Regions from separate parts of the Isoptericola maris genome, predicted to be linked through region 2. Evidence: riboswitches for the same ligand, from Rfam matches in the RefSeq annotation. Region 2 holds a riboswitch; each other region holds the start of a gene.

Region 1 (4,646 bases), on a different contig from region 2:
GCACGCCGGACCCGAGGTCGCGGTGGCCTCCACCAAGGCGCTGACGCACATGTCGATCGGGTTCGCGCTGCTGGCGCTCACCCTCGGGCGCGTGCACGACCTGTCGTTCGCCGACGGCCGGCGCATCATCGCCGGGCTGCGGGCGATCCCCGGCCAGATCGCCGAGATCCTCGCCGGCGAGGAGTCGCTCGCCGCCGCGGCCAAGGAGCTCTCGACGGCGCCGAGCCTGTTCTTCGTCGGTCGCGTCCGGGGCTACCCGGTGGCACGCGAGGGCGCCCAGAAGTTCAAGGAGATCACCTACCGGCACGCCGAGGCGTACCCGACGAGCGAGCTCAAGCACGGCCCCCTCGCTCTCATCAGCCCGGAGCTGCCCTCGGTCGCGATCATCCCGGACGACGACCTCGTCGAGCGGAACATCACCGCGGCCCAGGAGATCCGGGCGCGTGGCGGCGCTGTCGTCGCGATCACGCACCCGGGCGTCGAGCTCGGGAACGCGGCGACGGCGCGCATCGAGGTGCCGCGCAACGAGGTCGAGCTCGACCCGATCCTGCTGACCATCCCCACCCAGCTGCTCGGCTACCACGCGGCCGTGGCGCTGGGCGAGGACGTCGACCGGCCGCGCAACCTCGCGAAGTCCGTCACCGTGGAGTGACGCGACCCGTCACGCGGCGGGGGAGAACTCCCAGTGCCACGGCTCGTAGGGTCCCGCACCGCCCTGGCGTGCCCAGGCCGGGTTGGTCCACCCCGCCGCGGGGCCGTGCTCGGCGAGCCAGGCCCAGCGGTCGCCGGCGTACGACTCCGGGCAGATGTCGACCGCGAGGCCCCAGCCGTGGTTGGAGGTGCCCGGGGTGGCCGCGAGGCCGGGCTTCTGCCCCTTGAGCACCACCTGCTGGTCGTAGCTGCGGTAGCCGTCGGTGATGCACATCTGCTCGCCGAACTGCTCGGTGTACGCGTCGTTCAGCGCGGCGAGAGCGGTCGCGGCGTCGGCGCGCAGGAGCACGGCGCCGGCCCACGGCGCGCAGAGGTCGGCCGTGGAGAGGCGGCCGTTGCTGCCCTGCGGGTCGATGCTCGGGTCGCAGCCCGGCGGCGGGACCTGCTCGTCCGGCGCGGCCGGGGCGGGGTCGGCCGGCACGATCTCGATCGAGTCCCGGTCGACGCGGTCGCCGTCCCGGGACACCTTGGCCTCCCGGTCGACGACGATCGCGACGCCGGACCGGGCGGCCGTGCCGGACCTGGAGGCCGACCGGTCGGAGCGCTCGGCGACCGCCCGTTCGGCGGCGGCGAGGGCCGCGGGATCGAGGGTCGTGGTCCCGGTCCCCTCGGCGTTGGCCTCCTCCGGCAGGACGGCCGGGGCGACGACGGCGGACGCCGTGGCGAGCGCGAGGGCGAACCCGGCGCCGACCTTCCCGGGACGTGGTGCCAGTCGTGCCGCCGGTCGCGGGGTCGTGCGTGAAGCACGGGAGGCGCGGGGCTGGGGCTCGGCGAAGTGCCGGCCACGGCGTGCGCGGGTGGAGCGGGTCATCGTCATCTCCTGGCGCCTTCGGGGTTAGCTGTCGGATTCGGGTCGGAGACTGACCCGGCCGCCGCGCGCTGCGCGGTCGGCTTCACCCCAAGGACGCCGTGGCGCCCGTCGTTGGTTCCCCCGCCCCGTGTCTGTTTCGGTCGACGACGCACGGTGACAGGGCTCGGCGCCCGTGCGACGTGCCTCGCGGCGTGGCGAGGCATGCAGAAACGTACCGCGCGGAGGCACCGATTGTCACGAACGCGTAACAGCATGTCCGGCGCTGGCATGATCGCGGGTGAGCCCGACGACGAAGGAGACCACGTGGCACCCTCCGAGACGACGACGGAACGTGCGGTCGGGGTGATGCTGCCCCGGGACCTGCCGGCCGGGGACGTCCTCGACTTCGCCCGGCGTGCCGACGCGCACGGCTTCGACGAGCTCTGGGTGGTCGAGGACCTCGGGTTCCGCGGGGGCACGGCGCAGGCGGCGGCGGTCCTCGCGGCGACCGAGCGGATCCGGGTGGGGGTCGGCGTCCTGCCCGCCGCAGCGCGGAACCCGGCGTTCACGGCGATGGAGGTCGCCACCCTGGGCCAGCTCTTCCCGGGCCGGGTCGACGTCGGCCTGGGGCACGGCATGCCGGGCTGGATGCGGTCCGCGGGGGCGTGGCCCAGCAGCCCGCTCACGCTGCTCGAGGAGCACCTGCGCGCCGTCCGCGCGCTGGTGCGGGGTGACGTCGTCGAGCTCGACGGGACCGCTCGCTACGTCGCGCTGGACGGCGTGCGGCTGGAACCCGCCGTCGTCCCCACGACGACCCCCCGCGTGCTGGCGGGCGTGCGGGGGCCGCGGTCCCTCGCGCTGGCCGGGCGGCAGGCGGACGGCACCGTCCTCGCGGAGCCGTGCGCCCCCGCGTACGTCCGGGCCGCGCTCGGCCACGTCGCCGCCGCGGGCCCGCACCGGGTCGTCACCTACGACGTCGCGGCGGTCGACGACGACGCGGCGCGTGCGCGGGACACGGCACGTCCCGGGCTGGAGTGGATCGGGGAGCCCGACTGGGACCCGCACGTCGCGCCGCTGCCGTTCGCCGAGGAGTTCCGGGCGCTGCGCCGCCGAGCGGGTTCGCGGGCAGAGTTCGTCCGGGACCTGCCGGACGAGTGGCTCGACGACCTCGCGCTGGCCGGGACGCCCGCGCAGGTGCAGGGCGGTGTCGCGGCCCGGTGGGACGCCGGGGCGTCCTGCGTGGTCATGATCCCCGTCGGCCCGGACCCGACGGCGGCTCTCGACGCGCTCGCGCGGGTGCTCTGAGACCGGGCGTCGACGGGCCGGGGCCGCCTCAGCCCCGCCCCAGGACGCAGAAGTCGTTGCCCTCGATGTCCGCGAGGCAGACCCAGGGCACGTCGCCCTGGCCGACGTCGGCGTCCGTGGCGCCCAGCGACCGCAGCCGCTCCACCTCGGCGGCCTGGGAGTCGCCGGGGTACGGCAGCAGGTCCAGGTGCACGCGGGTCCAGGCGGTCTCCGCGGGCGTGCGGACCAGCTCCAGGTAAGGGCCGACGTCCTGGGGGGCGCGCAGCCGGGCGTGGTCGTCGGAGACCTCGTGGACCTTCCAGCCCGTCGCCTCGCCCCAGAACCGAGCCATGGCGCGCGGGTCGGCGCAGTGGACCACCACGGCGGCGATCGGGCCGGTGTCCTGGTAGAGCGGCCGCGGCTCCAGCACGCAGAACACGTTGCCCTCCGGGTCGGCGAGCACGGTCCACGGCACGTCGCCCTGGCCGATGTCCGCCGGCTGCGCCCCGAGGTCGCGCAACCGCGCGACGAGCTCCGCCTGGTGGGCCTGCGACGTCGTGGCGAGGTCGAGGTGCGCGCGGTACCGCACGGTCTCGGGGTCCGGGACCCGGACGACGTCGACGCAGACGGCGGAGGGGTCCGGCCAGTCGAAGCCCGGCGGCTCGACGTTGGCCACCCCGGGGCCCTCGCTGTCGAGGCTCCAGCCGAGCGCGTCGGCCCAGAACCGCCCGAGCGCCGCCTCGTCGCGAGCCTTGAAGTTCACCTGCACGAGCTGGAGTGCCATGGCGCCCGACCCTACCCACGGAGGGCAGCGGTCGTCAGGGTGCGAGGCCCATCCGCGCCTGCCAGGATCGCGAAGAACGGGTGCCCGACGGCGCTGCACGCCACGGCCGAGCAGGCGGGACGGCGTGAGCGAAGGAGAAGCATGAGTGCAGGAGCGAGCGGTGCGGCGACGTACGGCGTCCACTCCGAGGTGGGTCGGCTGCGCAAGGTCCTGGTGTGCTCGCCAGGCCTGGCGCACGAGCGGCTGACGCCGACGAACTCGGACGACCTGCTGTTCGACGACGTGATGTGGGTGGAGGCCGCCCAGCGTGACCACCAGGACTTCGTCGACGAGCTGACCGGCCGCGGCGTCGAGGTGGTCGAACTGCACGACCTGCTCGCCCAGACCATGGCGCTGCCGGAGGCGCGGGCGTGGCTGCTGGACCGCAAGGTGGTGCCGAACCGCGTCGGGCTGGGCATGGTGGAGGGCACGCGCGCCTACCTCGACTCGCTGTCGCCGTCGGATCTGGCGCGGTCCCTGGTGGGCGGGCTGTCGACGACGGACCTGCCGGCGGACTACCGCACGGACTACGTCTCGCTCGCCCAGGAGGCGCCGGACGCCCGCGAGTACCTGCTGCCGCCGCTGCCGAACACCCTGTACACCCGCGACACCACGTGCTGGATCTACGGCGGGCTCACGCTGAACCCGCTGTACTGGCCGGCGCGCAAGGACGAGACGCTGCTGATGAAGGCGATCTACTCCTTCCACCCGGAGTACCGGGACGCGACGGTGTGGTGGGGCGACCCGGAGCAGGACTGGGGCCAGGCCACGCTCGAGGGCGGCGACGTGATGCCGGTGGGCTCCGGCGTCGTCCTGGTCGGCATGAGCGAGCGCACGTCGCGCCAGGCGATCAGCCAGCTCGCCAAGGCGTTGTTCGACGGCGGGGCGGCGGACCAGGTGGTCGTGGCCGGCATGCCGCGGCTCCGGGCGGCGATGCACCTGGACACGGTGTTCACGTTCGCCGACCGCGACCTGGTGACGGTGCACCCGACGATCGTCGACAACATCCGGCCCTACGTGCTGCGTCCGAGCGACCGC
Region 2 (4,646 bases):
CTGCGACCAGCTCGGCATCCCACGACTTCGCCTGGTCGACGGCGTACCGCAGTGCGACCTCGGACGTCGGCGAACCGTCGACGCCGACGACGATCCGGCTGACCTCGTGGACGGTGTCACCGTCGCGGCGCCGCGGGTCGTCGGCACCCTCACGGTGCGGGACCACGACCGTCGGGCAGTGCGCGTGCGCCGGCAGCGCCGACGACACGGTGCCGAGCAGACGCTCCGTGAAACCGCCACGGCCGCGGGTGCCCACCACGGCGAGCGAGTGCTCGGACGACATCTCGACGAGCACACCCGCCGCGTCCCCCGTGGCGACCGTGCCCTGCACCGGGACGCCGAGCGGTGCGACCCGCGCCTCGGCCTCCGCGAGCACTGCCTTGGCACCTTCGGCGATCGCCGTGTCGTCGAGTGCCGCGTATCCGCCGTCGAGCGACGCCGCCGTGAAGGAGGGCAGCGAGTAGCTGCACACGATGTGCAGCCCCCATCCGACCCGCTGGGCGTACGCCGCGGCCCAGTCCAGGGCGTGCAGGCTCGCGGTCGAGCCGTCGACGCCCACCAGGACGACCTCTGGACGTGTCATGTCGCGCCTCCCGTCATGTCCGGACCTCACCGTCCGGAGCCACCTTAGTTCAAGGATATCGAAAGACGCCCGCAAGGTGTAGCAAAGGGAAGCACGACGCCCCGACGTTCGCAGGGAACGTCGGGGCGTCGGTGATGCTGGAGAGGAAGCCTCAGCCGGTGACCCGGAGGAACACCGGGCTGGACTGCCAGATGCCGGACTGGCGGACCGTCCACCCGCCCGGACGCGTGGCCTCGATCTGCTGGCCGTTGCCGATGTAGATCGAGATGTGACCGGGCGACCAGATGAGGTCACCGGGCTGCGCCTCGGCGCGCGACACCACGGTGGTGGCGGACGAGCTACGCATCTGGCTGGACGAACGCGGCAGCGACGTCACGCCGACCTGGGCGTAGGCGTAGGTCACCAGGCCCGAGCAGTCGAACCCGGACGGCGAGGCGCCACCGACCACGTACTTGGTGCCGATGTACCGGGCGGCGATCGAGGCGACCTGCGAGCCGCGCGAGCCGTCCGCGGCGGGGGCCGCTGCGGACTCAGTGCTCGCAGCCGAGGTGTCGGCGCTCGTCGTGCTGGAGTCGACGGCGGTGCGCTCGGCCGACCGGGAGGGAGCGACCTCGCGGACGGGCTCCGGCTCGGGCTCGGGTGCCGCCTTGATCTCGGCCGCCTTGGCGACCTTCGGGGTCACCTTCTCGACGGACATCTTGGCCCCGGCGTCCACGGTGACGACCGGAGCCGACTCGAGGGCGGTACGAGCCTGGTCGGTCAGCGCGCCGAGGTCGACCGTGCTGAGCTTCTTGGCCGCGTCGTTGTCGACCGGAGCGGCCTGCGCCGCAGTGGCGCCACCGATGGTCGAGACGAGCAGACCACCAGCAGTGGCGACGACGGCGGCACGACGACCGGCAGCCGCAGACGGAGCGGCGAGCATCGGGCGGCGTGCGGCACGGTGCTTGCCGCGCGTCCTGGTAGGTGCGTTCACGTGTTCCCTCTCCTGTCGCCTACGAGGTCAGCTGTCGGGTTCGGGTGGGAGAAATCACCCGGCCACCGAGAACTCTCGTTCTCGACGACTTCACCCCAAGGACACCGTCTCCGGTGCCCGAAAGTGGGTCCCCCGCTCCTGCCGGCGGTCTTGGTCCCTGACCGGTGGCAGGACTCGGCGTCCGGTCAGGATCCGGAAGAGTTCTCGACCGGACGTGGAAACCGTAGCGGATCTCGGCGGCCATGTCACGTTTAGGTCACGGTGATCCGTGACGCAGCCCGCTGGAGGCCTCCCGGACCCGCTGGACGCCCCGCTGAAGCCCGTGATCACGCCGCCCGGACAGTTCCCCGTCCGCGCGGCCCCGGACGCTCAGCGGCCCTTCCCGCCCCGAGACACCAAGAGGCCCCGCCGCGCAGGTGCGCGGCGGGGCCTCGTCGGTGTCGTGGAAGCGTCAGCCCACGCGGATGAACGTGGGGTTCGACTGCCAGATGTTGCGGAACTGGATCGTCTTGCCGGGACGCGGCGCGTCGATCTGCGTGTTGCCGCCGGCGTAGATGGCGATGTGGCCCGGGGACCAGATGAGGTCGCCCGGCTGCGCGGCGGAGCGCGAGACGACGGTGCCCGCGTAGCGCTGGTCCGACGAACCGCGCGGCAGCGAGACGCCGGCCTGCGCGAACACGTACTGCGTGAAGCCCGAGCAGTCGAACCCGGACGGCGACGTGCCGCCGGAGACGTACGGGACACCCACGTAGCGCGAAGCGATGGAGATGATGGACGAGCCGTTGGCCGAGGCCGGTGCGGCGGCCTGGGTGGAGGAGGAGGACGACTCGCTGCTGCTCGTGTCGACGGCGGTGCGCTCACCCGAACGGGACGGGGCGACCTCGCGGACGGGCTCCGGCTCCGGCTCCGGTGCCGCCTTGATCTCGGCGGCCTTGGCGATCTTGGGGGTGACCTTCTCGACGGACATCTTGGCGTCGGCGTCGACGGTGACCACAGGGGCCGCCTCGAGGGCCGTCCGAGCCTGGTCGGTCAGCGCGCCGAGGTCGACGGTGCTGAGCTTGTTGGCCGCGTCGTTGTCGACCGGAGCGGCCTGTGCTGCGGTGGCGCCACCGATGGTCGAGACGAGCAGGCCACCAGCGGTGGCCACGACGGCGGCCCGACGGCCAGCAGCCGCGGACGGCGCAGCCAGCACGGGACGGCGTGCGGCACGGTGCTTGCCACGCGTGGTGCGAGCAGTCACGTTCAACCTCTCCTTGTCGCCTACGAGGTCAGCTGTCGGGTTCGGGTGGGAGAAAACACCCGGCCACCGAGAACTCGCGCTCTCGACGACTTCACCCCAAGGACACCGTCTCCGGTGCCCGAAAGTGGGTCCCCCGCTCCTGCCAGCGGTCATTCGTGGAAACCAGGACGGCGGCAGGGTTAGGCGTCCGTCCCGGTACTCGCCGGAGGAATCTCCCGCAAGCGTGTCCGACCGTACCCGAACCGGCTGGCGATGTCACGTTCCGATCACGACCCTGTGGACGGCCTCCGCGCAGCACCTGGACCCGCCTTCCGCAGCACCGGGGAGACGCCGCCCGGAACGCGCTCAGCGCGCCGCGACGAACAGGTGCTTGGCGAGGTCCTCGGGCAGCTCGAGGCCCTCGTCGGCGCCCGAGGCCTGCACGGCGTAGTAGTCGCCGATCGCTCTCGCCTGGACGCGCGTGCCAGGCAGCAGCCCGACCTTCGCCAGCCGTGCGAGGAACTCGTCGTCGACCTGGACGGGCTCGGCGATGCGCTGCAGCACGACCGTCACCTCGTCGGAGCCGCCCCGCAGGAAGGTCGGCAGGGACTGCACGCCGTCGAGGAACGGCACGTCCTCGTACTGCTCGCCCAGCTCGGACAGTCCCGGGATCGGGTTGCCGTAGGGGTCGTGGTGCGGGTGGTCGAGGAGTGTGACGAGGCGCCGTTCGACGAGGTCGCTCATGACGTGCTCCCAGCGGCACGCCTCGTTGTGGACGTGCTCCCAGTCCAGCTTGATGACGTCGGTGAGGAGCCGCTCCGCCAGCCGGTGCTTGCGCATGACGCGGGTCGCCTTCGACCTGCCGTCGTCCGTGAGCTCGAGGTGACGGTCGCCCGTGACGATCACCAGGCCGTCCCGCTCCATCCGCGCGATCGTCTGCGAGACCGTGGGCCCCGAGTGACCGAGGCGCTCCGCGATCCGTGCACGGAGCGGCGTGATGCCCTCCTCACCGAGCTCGTAGATCGTCTTGAGGTACATCTCGGTGGTGTCGATCAGGTCGGTCACGTCCACTCCCGTCTTGAGGCCCGGGCCTAGTCTATTCGCACACGTCACCGTTCGAACGTCCTCGCACGTGCGAACGGACACACCACGAGCCACGGAGCCCATATGACCCTGCAGATCCCCTCGTCGCTGCTGCCGTCGGACGGCCGGTTCGGCTCCGGTCCGTCGAAGGTTCGCACGGCTCAGGTCATGGCTCTGGGTGCGGCCGGGGACCCGGCCCGGCCCGTGCTCGGCACCTCGCACCGGCAGCCTGCCGTGAAGGACCTGGTCCGCCGGGTGCGCGCGGGCCTCGCGGACCTCTTCGACCTTCCCGACGGCTACGAGGTCGTGCTGGGCAACGGGGGGTCGACGGCGTTCTGGGAGGTGGCGACGGCGTCTCTCGTCCGTGAGCGGGCCCAACACGCGACGTTCGGCGAGTTCGGCGCCAAGTTCGCGGCTTCGACGCGCCGTGCACCGTTCCTGGCCGACCCGGAGGTCGTCGAGGCCGCACCGGGGAGCGTGGCGTACCTCGCGCCGTCGGACGCCGTGGACGTCTATGCCTCTCCCCACAACGAGACGTCGACGGGTGCGATGGCGCCGGTTCGCCGGCCGGCGGGGAGCGACCAGCTCCTCCTGACGGACGCGACGTCGGGCGCGGGCGCCCTGCCCGTGGATGTCCGTGAGACGGACGTGTACTACTTCGGCCCGCAGAAGGCCTTCGGGGCCGACGGCGGCCTGTGGCTCGCGCTGTGCAGCCCGGCCGCGATCGAGCGGGCCGCCGAGGTCGAGCCGTCCGGCGGCGGCCGCTGGGTGCCCGAGTTCCTGTCGCT
Region 3 (4,646 bases), on a different contig from region 2:
ACGTGTGGGACGTGACCGCGTTCGAGGGGCACACGCACGTCTCCGCCCCGGAACGGGCGGCCTTCGCGGCGTTCGAGGAGGCCGGGTACACCGAGGTCACCCGCGAGCACCTGCCGGCCGAGCACACCTACACCTACTGGGACTACCAGCAGCTCGCGTTCCCGCGGAACCGCGGGATGCGCATCGACTTCGCCTACGCCTCGCCGGCGCTGCGCGACCGCGTCACGTCGGTGGCGATCGACCGGGACGAGCGGCGCGGCAAGGTCGCCAGCGACCACGTGCCGGTCGTGCTGGACCTCGCCGGTTGACCGCGGCGCCGGCAGATCGATCGACACGCTCTAGGTTGTTCCCATGACCGACGTTCCCGACCGCTCCGAGGACCCGCTGTTCGTCTCGCCCGGCCCGGGGCCGGCCGGGACGCCAGGCCCGGAGGGAACGCCGGGCCCGGAGGGGACGCCAGGCCCGGGGCACCGCGGGTCCGACGGCGGCACCCCGGCAGGCCGGTCCGCGGCGGTCCACCAGCCGGTCGTGCCCGAGGACCCGGCCGCGTACGGGGCGCGCTGGGGAGCTCCCGGCGGGCCGACGCCGGCCGACCGCGCCGCCGCCCGCCGTCGGGCACGGGTCTGGGTGTTCTCGGTGCTGGCCGTGGTGGTGCTGGTCGTGGCGGTGGCCGCGGGGGGTTCGTGGTGGGCGAACCGGGCGCACGACCGCGCGTGGGAGCCGGTGGCAGCCGACGTCGTCGAGCCGACCTCGGCTCACGCGGTCCAGCTCGTGCTGGGCTCGTGCGTGGCCGACATCCCGGGCTCGACGTCGGTGGACACGGTCGAGGTGGTCCCGTGCCGGGACGAGCACACGGCGCAGGTGGTGGGGCGGCACGACTCGGCGGCCGACGAGGTGTGGCCGGGCACCGACGTCGTGGTGGCGCGTGCCGCACGCGGGTGCACCCCGGAGCTGCTCGGTGCGGGAGCGAGAGGCTCCGACGACGTGGCCGACCTGACCTGGGTGCTGTGGACTCCCAGCGAGGAGTCGTGGGCCGAGGGCGACCGAGCAGGTCTGTGCGTCGGCGTCTGGCCCGCTCCCCGGACGGGCAGCCTGCTCGAGTGAGCCGAGATCGGCGCGCCTCGCCCCGAGTTGTGAAGGTCTCGGCATGACCTGCGAGAACGGTACCCCGCAGCCCTCGGATGGTGGCGCTCTCATCGGGCACTCGTGATATATCGGGCGTCGATCCGTCCCTGTGTGGCGAGAAATAGAGCGATTTGCCGTATCGAGGAGGAATGCGCCCGCCGACGCATTTCTTCACACCTTCTCCCCGAGTGGCCCCACAACCCATCGTTATCTGATTGTGATCTGCGAGGAACTCGCCGCTAGCGTGCCCGGGTCGCCCCATGTCCGGGGTGAACGGTCGGGCCGCAAGCCGAGTGCTGCCGGCGGCCCGACATCACCGAACCCACGGCAGCAGCGGGAGAACCACGTTCTTCGGGCGGACTCGTGCCGCCCTCGGGGTTAAGCCGTCTCACGACGGCGGGCCATCACTTCTCGGCCTCATCCGACAGCTCATCTCGCAGGCTGGAGAGGTCGCCATGTCAATGCACCACAGTGCTGCGCGCCCGCAGGGCGCCACCACCGCGCGCATGCCGCGCCTGCGACGCTCGACCGTCGCCATCGCCCTGTCCGCCGCGCTCGCCGGCGGCACCGTCGTCGCCGGAGCCGGGCAAGCGTCGGCAGCGCCCTCGCCCACCGCGGCGACCGTCTCGACGACACACCTGCCGACCGCCGGCCACGGCGTCATCACGGCCAAGAAGTCGAAGCCCGTCGTCAAGGCGTCGGTCTCGCGCAAGACCGCCAAGCAGGGCAAGGGCAAGACCCGCCCCAAGTTCACCGTGCAGGTCACGAAGGGCGGCGACGCCGTGAAGGGCCGCGTCCGGCTCTTCGTCGACGGCAAGAAGGTCAACGTCAAGAAGCTGAACAAGAACGGCATCGTGCGCATGAAGCCGCTCCTGAAGCGCTACGACGTGGGCAAGAACCGGATCCGCCTGACCGTGGTGCCCGCCAGGTCGACCGGGCTGGCCAAGGTCAAGAAGCACCGCACCATCACGCTCAAGGCGAAGCAGAGCCGCGGCGCCAAGGTCGTCAAGGTGGCCAACCGCTACGTCGGCCACCGCTACTCCTACGGCGGCACCAGCCCGTCGTCCGGGTTCGACTGCTCGGGCTTCACCTCGTACGTGTACAAGAAGGCGGTCGGCAAGAAGCTGCCGCGCACGACGTCCGCACAGAAGCGGGCCGGCAAGGCGGTCTCGCGGTCCAAGGCCCGCCCCGGCGACATCGTCTACACCCCGGGTCACGTCTCCATCTACGCCGGCAACGGCAGGATCATCGAGTCGGCGCGTCCCGGCGTCGGCGTCGTGAAGCGCAAGATGTGGCAGAACAACCCGACGTTCATCCGCATCTGAACCGTCCGGACGGCACGTCAGGCTGGGCCCGCACTCCCCCGGAGTGCGGGCCCAGCCCGTTCTGCCGCGAGGCCTCCACCAAAAGTCGTAGCCCACGTTCCCCCTCCCGCCAGAAGCGACGACGGCGTCGCCCCGGCCAGTCTGGAGGCACCGCACCGCACCGGCGCGGACACACGAGAGGGGAACACGTGCCCGCCATACAGATCACCGGCCTGCGCAAGTCGTACGGAACGTTCGACGCCGTGCAGGGCGTCGACCTCACGGTCGAGAGCGGACGCGTCGTCGGGCTGCTCGGCCCGAACGGCGCGGGCAAGACCACGACGCTGCACGTCCTGCTCGGCCTCGCCGCGCCCACCGCCGGCGAGGCCCTCGTCCAGGGCCGCCGTCACAGCGACCTCGACGACCCCGCGCGGACCGTCGGCGCGCTCCTCGACGCCGGGGGTCTGCACCCCGGACGCACCGGCCGCGACCACCTGCGCATCCTCGCCCTGGCCGGCGGGATACCGGCCCGCCGGGTCGACGACGTCCTGGAGATCGTCGGGATGACGCCCGCCGCCGACCGCCGCGTCCGCACCTACTCGCTGGGCATGCGGCAACGTCTGGGCCTCGCCGCGGCACTCCTCGGCGATCCCGGGATCCTCGTCCTCGACGAGCCCGCCAACGGCCTCGACCCCGCAGGTATGCGCTGGCTGCGCGAGATGCTGAGGTCCTTCGCCGACGGCGGTGGCGCCGTCCTGCTCGCCAGCCACGTCCTCGCCGAGGTCACCCAGGTGGCCGACGACGTCGTCGTGGTCGGCCAGGGCCGCGTCATCACCGCGGGCCCGCTCGACGAGCTCGTCCAGGACTCCTCCCTCGAGGACGTCTACCTCGACCTGACCGCCACCACCGCAGGAGTGCGCTGATGTTCCGTGCCGAGATGCTCAAGCTCCGTTCCACCCGCTCTCCCTGGGTCATCGGGATCGTCGCCGTCGCGGGCGCCGCGCTCGTCCAGGCCCTGACCATCCTGATGCCCCGTGTGCTCCAGGGCCTCGACGCGTTCGCGGCGTCCACCGGTTCCGCCGGGCCCTCGGCGGACCTGATGCCCGAGCTCGGCGCCCTGACCGACGTCGGCGACGCCACGGTCCAGCGCGGCATGCTCGACCTGCTCGGCAACGGCCCCTCGGGCACCGGCTCCGTCGGTGTCGTGACGCTCTGCCTGCTGATCCTGGGTGCGCTGGCGGGCACCACCGACTTCCGCACGGGCGGCATCGTCCCGACCGCTCTCGTGGTGCCCTCCCGCACCCGGATCCTGCTCGGCAAGGCGACCGCGACGGCGGTCGCAGCGCTGGTGATCGGCGTCGCGCTCGCACTCGTCTCAGCCCTCGGCCTCGCGACGGCCGTGCTGACCGCCCCGGGCGCCGAGCTGGCCGTCGGTGCCGATGAGATCCTCGGCATCTGGGCACGCGGCCTGGGCGTCCTCGTGGCGTTCACCTGGCTCGGCCTCGGCATCGGCGTCCTCGTGCGCGGACAGGTCGCGGCGATCGTCGTCGTGGTGGCGCTCGCGTTCGTCGAACCCATGGTCCAGGCGATCGTCGCGCTGCTGTCCGCCGGTGGGTCGTCGGCCATGTCGTGGCTGCCGCTGACCATCGGGGCGCTCGCCTCGGCCGGCCAGGGCGCCGGCGGCATGCTCGGCGGTACCGAGACGATCGGCGTGGCGGCCGCCCTCGCCGGGCTCGCGGCGTGGGTCGCCGTCGTGCTCGGCTCCGGAGCGGTGACGTTCCGCCGCCGCGACCTCCTCTGAGACCGCCCGGTCCGGAGGCACCCGGCCTGCGGGCCCGGTATCTCCGGCCGGTAGTCTCGGCCCCAGCACCCGACGGACGAGAGGCAGCTCGCGTGATCGGCTCCCTGCGCCGGCGTCTCCGCGCCGACCCCACCACGCCCGTCGGCCGCGACGCCGTCCTCGGAGCGGTGGTCGCCGTGCTGACCATCGCGTTCTTCCTGGTGGTCGAGAAGATCGCGCTCGACGACGTCGTCGTCCTGCTCGTCGACCAGGGCACCGACGCGGCGCAGATCGAGGGCCGCGGCCGGTTCGCGGTGGTCGCCGTGATCGTCGCCCAGGCGATGTTCCTGACGCTGCGCCGGCGGTCACCGCTGCTGTGCCTCGCGCTCGTCGCGGGCGCGCAGGTGGCCCTCGTGGCCGTCATGTCCCCGATCATG

What was found. Region 2 has a riboswitch for cyclic di-AMP ahead of ACH5HR_RS11130 (C40 family peptidase). Riboswitches for the same ligand answer to the same signal wherever they lie in the genome.
Region 1: linked by a shared signal. The riboswitch ahead of ACH5HR_RS06535 (M15 family metallopeptidase) and the one ahead of ACH5HR_RS11130 (C40 family peptidase) in region 2 are both predicted to bind cyclic di-AMP.
Region 3: linked by a shared signal. The riboswitch ahead of ACH5HR_RS05525 (C40 family peptidase) and the one ahead of ACH5HR_RS11130 (C40 family peptidase) in region 2 are both predicted to bind cyclic di-AMP.

The regions. Positions count from the first base shown of each region.
Region 1 is NZ_JBLUNY010000002.1:497,806-502,451, reverse strand. Features, by position in the region: gene glmS (glutamine--fructose-6-phosphate transaminase (isomerizing)) at 1-652, shown strand, start outside; gene ACH5HR_RS06535 (M15 family metallopeptidase) at 662-1,522, opposite strand; cyclic di-AMP (ydaO/yuaA leader) riboswitch at 1,522-1,674, opposite strand; gene ACH5HR_RS06530 (LLM class flavin-dependent oxidoreductase) at 1,826-2,806, shown strand; gene ACH5HR_RS06525 (VOC family protein) at 2,835-3,569, opposite strand; gene ACH5HR_RS06520 (arginine deiminase) at 3,711-4,646, shown strand, end outside.
Region 2 is NZ_JBLUNY010000006.1:201,141-205,786, forward strand. Features, by position in the region: gene ACH5HR_RS11125 (universal stress protein) at 1-583, opposite strand, end outside; gene ACH5HR_RS11130 (C40 family peptidase) at 735-1,556, opposite strand; cyclic di-AMP (ydaO/yuaA leader) riboswitch at 1,557-1,746, opposite strand; gene ACH5HR_RS11135 (C40 family peptidase) at 2,008-2,796, opposite strand; cyclic di-AMP (ydaO/yuaA leader) riboswitch at 2,799-2,954, opposite strand; gene ACH5HR_RS11140 (iron-dependent transcriptional repressor DtxR) at 3,142-3,840, opposite strand; gene serC (phosphoserine transaminase) at 3,943-4,646, shown strand, end outside.
Region 3 is NZ_JBLUNY010000002.1:293,897-298,542, forward strand. Features, by position in the region: gene ACH5HR_RS05515 (exodeoxyribonuclease III) at 1-308, shown strand, start outside; gene ACH5HR_RS05520 (septum formation family protein) at 352-1,104, shown strand; cyclic di-AMP (ydaO/yuaA leader) riboswitch at 1,430-1,579, shown strand; gene ACH5HR_RS05525 (C40 family peptidase) at 1,581-2,450, shown strand; gene ACH5HR_RS05530 (ABC transporter ATP-binding protein) at 2,639-3,352, shown strand; gene ACH5HR_RS05535 (hypothetical protein) at 3,352-4,230, shown strand; gene ACH5HR_RS05540 (sensor histidine kinase) at 4,323-4,646, shown strand, end outside.